DNA from 2 places in the Chryseobacterium nakagawai genome. Region 1 is predicted to be linked to the other one. Evidence: riboswitches for the same ligand, from Rfam matches in the RefSeq annotation. Region 1 holds a riboswitch; the other holds the start of a gene.

Region 1 (4,245 bases):
GCTCAGGCCGTGGGCTTTTACCAATATATCGGATTCCGTGTTCTTGATAGATCAGCATTAGATAATCAGGGTAAAGAATATCCTATTTTACACATGGGATTATAATTTGGTAAAAGAATTTATATGATAACCAAAAAGCATCCAAATCGGATGCTTTTTTGATTTTCTATGAGGTTGAAAAATAGTTAAGATGCATATTCTACAGACGCTTCTTTAGCAGCAGCAACCATAGCAATTAACGCTTTTTCCGTTTCTTCCCAATGTCTGGTTTTTAATCCACAATCCGGATTGACCCAAAGCTGACTGGCAGGAATTACATCCTGAGCTTTTTTCAGCAGTTCAATCATTTCTTCTTTCGAAGGAACTCTCGGAGAATGAATGTCATAAACTCCGGGACCGATCTCATTAGGATATTTGAAATCTGCAAAAGCATGTAGAAGCTCCATTTGTGATCTTGAACACTCTATTGTAATCACGTCGGCATCCATATCTGCAATATTCTTAATGATATCATTAAATTCCGAATAGCACATGTGAGTATGAATCTGGGTAGCATCTTCTACTCCACTTGCTGATATTTTAAATGCTTCTACTGCCCATTTAAGGTAATTTTGCCAGTCTGTTTTTCGTAACGGAAGACCTTCGCGGATAGCGGGTTCATCAATCTGAATAATTCTGATCCCTGCCTTTTCAAGATCCTGAACTTCATCACGAATGGCAAGAGCAATCTGTTTACAAGTTTCAGAACGGGGCTGATCATCTCGTACAAATGACCATTGTAATATGGTTACAGGACCTGTTAACATTCCTTTTACCCATTGATTGGTTTGTGACTGAGCATATTGAGACCAGTATACGGTCATAGGTTCAGGTCTGGAAACATCTCCGAAGATGATCGGAGGTTTTACGCAACGGCTTCCATAGCTTTGTACCCAGCCGTTTTTAGTAAAGGTAAATCCATTCAGTTGCTCTCCGAAATATTCCACCATATCATTACGCTCATATTCTCCATGTACAAGAACGTCTATTCCGATACTTTCCTGCCAACGAATGGTTCTTTGGGTTTCTTCTTTTAATAAAGCATCGTATTGTTCTGCCGTTAGTTCTCCTTTTTTAAATTTCGCTCTCCAGGTTCTCACTTCTGCTGTCTGTGGAAATGATCCGATGGTTGTAGTGGGGAATAAAGGAAGCTGCAATGCCTTTTGTTGCTCTTCTTTGCGGATATGGAATGAATTTTTTCTTTGTGAATCTTTCCCAGTCACAGCATTCGCTCTAAGTTTTACATTTTCATTATGAATCAATGAAGATGTTTTTCTATCTGAAACCGCTTTTTTATTTTCTTCAAAATCCTGAAGAATATTCTCATCAGAAGTTTCTGAAGCTAATTCTTTCAGGGTAACCACTTCTTTTACTTTTTGTTTCGCGAAAGCGAGCCAGTTTTTGATTTCAGCATTAAGACTGGTTTCAAAGTCTAAATCACATGGTGAATGAAGCAGGGAGCATGACGGAGCGATTAAAATTCTTTCAGATCCAAGTGTTTCAGTTGCTTTTTTGATAAAGGATAAAGATTTTTTGTAATCATTTTTCCAGATATTTCTGCCGTCTACGATTCCAAGAGATAAGCTCAGATGTTCAGGAATAGAATGAAGAACATCTTCAAGTTGTTCAGGATTTCTTACCAGATCAAGATGCAGAACATTTACAGGTAATGATGTAGCAAGAGCTAAATTATTCTTTAATCCTTCAAAATAAGTGGTTACAATGAATGTAAGCTTTGGAAACTGTCTTTTAAGTTCAGCATATACAAAAGTATAGACTTCTTTTGCTTTTTCATTGATATCTAATGCTAAAAAGGGTTCATCAAACTGAATCCATTGAGCACCTTGACTTTGTAGTTTTGAGATAATCTCAACATAGACCGGAAGAAGATTGTGGGCAAGATCCAGTTTATCAAATCCTTCTTCCTTCTCTTTTCCTAAAAGCAGATAAGAAACGAGACCGATAATCACAGGTTTTGCATTGATTCCCGCCTGTTTGGCGCCTGCAAATTCATTGAAAATCTTATCTGAAGTAAGTTTGAATTGCTGGTTTTTATAAAATTCAGGAACGATGTAGTGATAATTGGTATCAAACCATTTGGTCATTTCCATGGCTGTGATATCTAATTCATCTTTCTGGTATCCTCTTGCCATGGCAAAATAAAGATCCAATTCAGAATTATTTTTTTTAAGGGCTACTTCATGATAGCGCGTTGGAATAGCACCTACTACCAGACTCATATCCAGAACCTGATCGTAATAAGAGAAATCATTACATGGAATAAGATCAATTCCGGCTTCTTTCTGAAGGTTCCAGTTTTGACTGCAGATGGCTCTTCCTACGGTAAGAAGTTCTTCCAAAACAATTTTACCTGACCAATATTGTTCGCAGGCTTTTTTAAGTTCTCTTTTGCTACCAATACGCGGATAGCCCAAAATGTGAGTTTGCATTTTTACAAATTTTAAATTAAACTTATTTTAAATGCTCTTTTCATGCTTCGGAATGCTTGGCTGGGATAGAAAAATTTGAAATCAATGATACAAGTGCATGGTACTACTTCATCCGGAGATAAAATGTACTGCAATATATCATCTGTATGACTCAAAAGCTTCAGATCGCGAAAGCATTGTCAATTCAGTAAAGGCAGGTCTCCTGACTTGTAACGGTTTCTGTCATCCTTCCCGCTTTTGGCAGTGGATATCCAAGTACAGAAACCTTTGGTGTGTTACTTACAGTTGCGCGACAGCTCGTGATTTTCACACGATTCCCTATTAATTTACCTTAAGTAAAACCTTTCCTGTTTGATGAAGATTGTAAAGAACTGATCTTTTATCAATATCAAGTCTGATAAAAGATTTTAATTTTGTGTAAAATTATTAAAACAGAATATAATAGCAATTAAAAGTAAATTATTAGGTTAATTAAACTTTTTAAATGGTATTATAAAGAATATAATTCTGTAAATTTGAATGATTTTAAACTCTAAAAGAATAATATTCTGTGGAACAACTCGATGATAAGGATTTAAAACTCTTGAAACTGCTTCAGAACAATGCAAAACTGACAGTTAAAGAGCTGGCAAAGGAAGTTAATCTATCTCCGTCTCCTGTTTTTGAGCGGGTAAAAAGGCTTGAGCAGGAAGGTTTCGTGAAAAGATATGCTGCAGTTCTGGATGCAGAAAAGCTTAATCGTGGATTTACGGTGTTTTGTCAGATCAAATTAAAAATTCATGATCGGTCCGTGGGTTATGATTTTGTAAAAGAAATTCTGGAAATTCAGGAAGTTGCAGAATGTTACAATATTTCCGGAGATTTTGATTTTTTATTAAAGGTTCAGGTTCGGGATATGAAACACTATCAGGATTTTGTATTCAATAAGCTAGGCTCTGTAGATTCTATAGGGAGTACCCATAGCACATTTGTAATGGCTGAAGTAAAGAACAACCATGGACTGACTCTGTAAAGTAGAAAAGTATGGTTTGTTTATCTGTATGAATTGAAAAACCTCTTGGTTATTGAGATTCATTTTGTGTAGAATCTCCAGATTTATAGTTCTACCTAAAGGGTTTGATGCAATGACATATTCCTACTTGGGAAATAAAAAACCGCTCTTTTCAGAGCGGTTGTACTTTTTTAACTTTTAATGGGCTGCTGATTAGCAAGTAGAACCACACTCTAATAATTTGATGTGGATTACACCATTAACAACACACTGTGTTTGGCATAAAGCGTTTCCTACAACGGTACCAACACCGCCGATAACTCCACCTACTGTAGAACCTACACCGCCAACAACACCGCCAACGATAGTACCTACTCCTCCGATAACGCCACCAACAACGCCACCTAGACCACCGATTAATCCTCCAATTGGATCAAGTAATCCTTCTCCTGAAATAGATTTTAGTTCGTTTCTGTCTAGTTTTTTGAAATTTTTCATGATTAAAATTTTATATGATTAATACATCACAAATATATGATAAATAACAATAAACTCATATTATTTTGAATAAAATAATTAAACAATTTTATTATTTAATATTTCGTTAATATAAATGGATAATATTAGAAATATCGTTTTTATTTGTATCTTATTGATTTACTAAATTTTAAAAAACATATCTCAAATTTTAAATATTGGAGTTAATATTTTCAGTTTAAAAGAACTTTTTTATGGTTAATATTTAAAATTTGTTAGAATGGGTTT
Region 2 (4,245 bases), 850 kb from region 1:
TTGATAAAAACAAAACCCATTATTAAGAATCATTCTAAATAATTATTATCTTTGTGCAAAACTAATAAGTAAAACGGAAGGATGAGGTATGCAAAAGGGAGTAAAAAGTCCGCAAAAAGGAAAATTTTAATCAAAACAAATAAGGATGGCATTAAGAGTCTACGATGATAAAATTGGAGGAACATTGGTGGAAAGAAAATATCCCAATGCCTATTTTATAAACGATGGTGATATCAGAGAGTATGTTACTCATTTGAAACCTCCTTATGGAGAAGGGTTTTATCATGAAATCTGTTTTGAAAATGTTCATATCGGTTTTGGAAATGTCTCTCTCAAAAACAAAGTATTACTGTACTTTGAAGCAGACTTTGAAAGTGTTGAGATGCATTTTTCACTAAAGGGCAAAAGTGCAGCTCTTTCAGATAATTTTGGTTATAAAGTATGTTTTGAGAGTTATCAGCACAACATTATTTATGCCCATCAGATGTCTGGCCAGATGGAATTTGACGGTCATGAAATGCAGATCCTGGAAATCAATTTAGCCCCTGCCTTCTTTAAAAAATTTCTTCCAGAAGATTCTGAACTCTTCAATACATTCAGGAATGCCATTGAAAAACAGCATTCGTGTCTTATCAACCCGGATCATAACCGGATCAGTCTGGAAATGTATCAACTTCTGAATGACATCATCCATTGTGACCGAAAAGGTGTTTTTAAAAGAATCTATCTTGAAGCAAAAGTGGCAGAACTTCTCCTTTTACAGTTGGAACAGCTTTTTAACAGCAAATCTTCATCCCTTCTTAAAAAAGATGAAGAGAAAATATATGCGGTGAGAGATTTTATCATTAACAATCTTGACCAAAACTGTTCATTAATAGACCTTGCTCATCAAGTAGGGACCAATGAATTTACATTAAAAAAAGGCTTTAAGGAACTGTTTGGAACTACCGTTTTTAATTTCTGGAATGATACAAAGATGGAACAGGCAAAAAAAATGCTTCTTGAAGGAGATTTGAATATTAATGAAATTTCTGAAATTATCGGGTACAAAAATCCGAGACATTTTTCAGCAGCATTTAAGAGAAAGTATAATTTAATTCCTAGTAAACTTAGGAACGCCAATGGTATAACTCACTAAATTCATCAATAATCTCAACTTAATTCACCCGTTAAAATTCATAAAATCATCCCTTAGTGCTCACCCTTCGCTATAAGACTTAACTCCACTATTTTCAAATATAAAAAGTAGCCATAAAAACACATCTTTTATTTTATTTCATGTAACATTCAGCCTTATTTGTTAATGATTTGGTAATAAGAAAACACTACAAAAAGACTGATTTTTATCATATCACCAAAAAACAAAGATTCACAAAACAAACATTATCAATTAATTATCCAAAATTAATTATTGTTTACATAAAATATTTTGTCGTTCTCATAAAATGGCTATATTTACCACCAAGGAGTTCTTAACACCTTCTTTATCAACCGAAATTGGTTACACTTAGCGGTGTATTAAAAGGGAATCGTGTGTAAATCACGAACTGTCGCGCAACTGTAAGTAACAACTAAAGGTTTTTATCAAATCAATATCCACTGTATACTCCGGTATATGGGAAGGATGATAAAAACTGTTACAAGTCAGGAGACCTGCCTATTTCGTAGTGACGATGCTTTCGCGATCTGAAGCTTATAGTCAGGTATGATACGGTATGGATAATTGTGTGATAATATTGTTTATCTACTGATCTCATTTTTGAGGTAGATACTGGCAGAATAGCGTGTGCTTATTCTGTAGGTCTATAACTCATCCGTGTCCCCTTTCCATAATTTTTCTTTCTCACAAAACATCGTGAAGTTTATCAAGAACTTTTTATTGGGTTTAATCTATGTAAAAAGTTAAAAATGTACCAAGCCAATCACGATTATGCATCCATGGGCAAGAGATCTATCACAAAGTTCTCATGCTGCAGAGTTTCACAACAACCTCAAGCTTCATGCTCATCAACAACGCATCTGATTTCTTCAGATCATTTTCTTTTTACCGCACAGCAGCAGCATAGCAACTCTTCTTTCTTATCGCACAAATTTCAACTAAACAATACATATTAAAATGACTAAAAATGAAAACTGGAAGTCCCCCGGTGCTCAGTTCCGGGAGGCCATGCACAAAGAAAGTCCTCTTCAGATTGTAGGAGCCATCAATGCCAATCATGCATTATTGGCTCAACAAGCAGGCTTTAATGCCATTTATCTTTCGGGAGGCGGTGTTGCTGCCGGATCTTTAGGAGTTCCGGATCTTGGAATTACCACGCTGGAAGATGTATTAATAGACATTCAGCGTATTACCAATGTTTGTGATTTGCCTTTATTGGTAGATGTAGATACAGGTTTTGGCCCATCAGCGTTTAATGTCGCCAGAACGGTAAAGTCATTAATCAAAGCAGGAGCTGCTGCTCTGCATATTGAAGATCAGGTAGGAGCAAAACGTTGTGGTCATCGTCCAGGAAAAGAAATTGTAAGCCAAGAAGAAATGGTAGACCGATTGAAGGCTGCTGCTGACGCGCGTACCGACGAAAACTTCGTAATCGGAGCCAGAACAGATGCCTTTGCCAATGAAGGATTGGAAAAAACCTTAGAAAGAGCAGCGGCTTATAAAGAAGCCGGGGCTGATTTCATTTTCGCAGAAGCCGTTCCCGATTTAAGCTTCTATCAAAAATTTGTAGATGCTACAGGAATCCCTGTATTGGCTAATATAACCGAATTTGGAATGATCAATCTATACACGGTTGATGAATTGAAAAACGCAGGAGTAGGATTGATCCTCTACCCTCTTTCAGCCTTCCGTGCTGCCAATAAAGCCGCGTTGAATGTATATGAGCACATTCGTAAAGATGGAACTCAGGCCCATGTATTAGACACAATGCAAACCAGAGAAGAACTCTACCAAAGCATTGGATACCATGACTATGAACAAAAATTAGATAACCTTTTTAAACAAAATATTAGTAATGTCAACGAATAGCGAACCAACATTCAAGCCTAAGAAAAGCGTAGCCCTTTCAGGAGTAGCAGCAGGTAACACCGCGCTTTGCAGCGTAGGAAAAAGTGGAAATGATCTTCATTACAGAGGATATGATATTCTGGATCTGGCAGAGAAAGCAGAATTTGAAGAAGTAGCTTATCTTTTGATCTATGGTCAGCTGCCTACAGGAGCTCAGTTGAAAAATTATAAAGCCAAATTAAAATCCCTTCGAGGGCTTCCGCATTCTGTAAGAAATATTTTAAAGAGTATTCCTGCAGCGGCTCATCCCATGGATGTCATGCGTTCTATGGTATCCGCTATTGGAAGTATTCAGCCTGAAAAAGATGATCACAATGTGGCAGGAGCAAGAGATATTGCTGATAAATTATTAGCTTCATTCAGTTCCGGACTTTTGTACTGGTATCACTACACCCACAATGGTAAGGAAATCAATGTAGAAACAGATGATGATACGATTGGCGGGCATTTCCTTCACCTTTTACATGGTAAAAAAGCTCCTGATTCCTGGGTAAAAGCCATGGAAATATCGCTTAACCTTTATGCGGAACATGAATTTAATGCTTCTACATTCACCGCTCGTGTTATTGCCGGAACGGCATCAGATTTTTATTCATGTATCACAGGAGCTATCGGTGCTTTAAGAGGACCAAAACATGGAGGAGCCAATGAAGTGGCCTTCGAAATCCAAAGCCGTTACAACTCACCGGACGAAGCTGAAGCTGATATTCGCCAGCGTATTGCTAACAAAGAGGTAATTATCGGATTTGGACACCCTGTTTATACAATTTCAGACCCTAGAAACGTAGTCATTAAAAAAGTAGCCAAAGAACTTTCAGAAGAGGCTGGAGATATGCTGTTGTATAATATCGCTGAAAGGTTAGAAACCGTGATGTGGGAAGAAAAGAAAATGTTCCCGAACCTGGATTGGTTCTCTGCGGTATCTTACCATTTAATGGGAGTACCAACCCTTATGTTTACTCCACTGTTCGTTATTTCCAGAGTGACAGGATGGAGCGCTCACATTATTGAACAGAGACAGGATGGAAAAATCATTCGTCCAAGTGCCAATTATACAGGCCCGGAAAATAAAGAATACGTTTCTCTACAAGACAGAAAATAAACAAATTACCTAATAATAAAACTATAAAACAAAGATGTCATCACACATTTCAAATGAAAGACCACAACCGGATCAA

Evidence for each region. A riboswitch is a leader RNA that binds a small molecule or an ion and turns the genes downstream of it on or off. The one in region 1 is predicted to bind cobalamin.
Region 2: linked by a shared signal. The riboswitch ahead of prpB (methylisocitrate lyase) and the one ahead of metE (5-methyltetrahydropteroyltriglutamate--homocysteine S-methyltransferase) in region 1 are both predicted to bind cobalamin.

Annotation. Positions count from the first base shown of each region.
Region 1 is NZ_LR134386.1:3,114,464-3,118,708, reverse strand. Features, by position in the region: gene EL260_RS14065 (GNAT family N-acetyltransferase) at 1-105, shown strand, start outside; gene metE (5-methyltetrahydropteroyltriglutamate--homocysteine S-methyltransferase) at 186-2,489, opposite strand; cobalamin riboswitch at 2,665-2,850, opposite strand; gene EL260_RS14055 (Lrp/AsnC family transcriptional regulator) at 3,040-3,501, shown strand; gene EL260_RS25590 (bacteriocin-like protein) at 3,694-3,978, opposite strand.
Region 2 is NZ_LR134386.1:3,960,244-3,964,488, forward strand. Features, by position in the region: gene EL260_RS17880 (helix-turn-helix transcriptional regulator) at 146-1,138, shown strand; cobalamin riboswitch at 1,482-1,675, shown strand; gene prpB (methylisocitrate lyase) at 2,117-3,028, shown strand; gene prpC (bifunctional 2-methylcitrate synthase/citrate synthase) at 3,015-4,169, shown strand; gene EL260_RS17895 (bifunctional 2-methylcitrate dehydratase/aconitate hydratase) at 4,204-4,245, shown strand, end outside.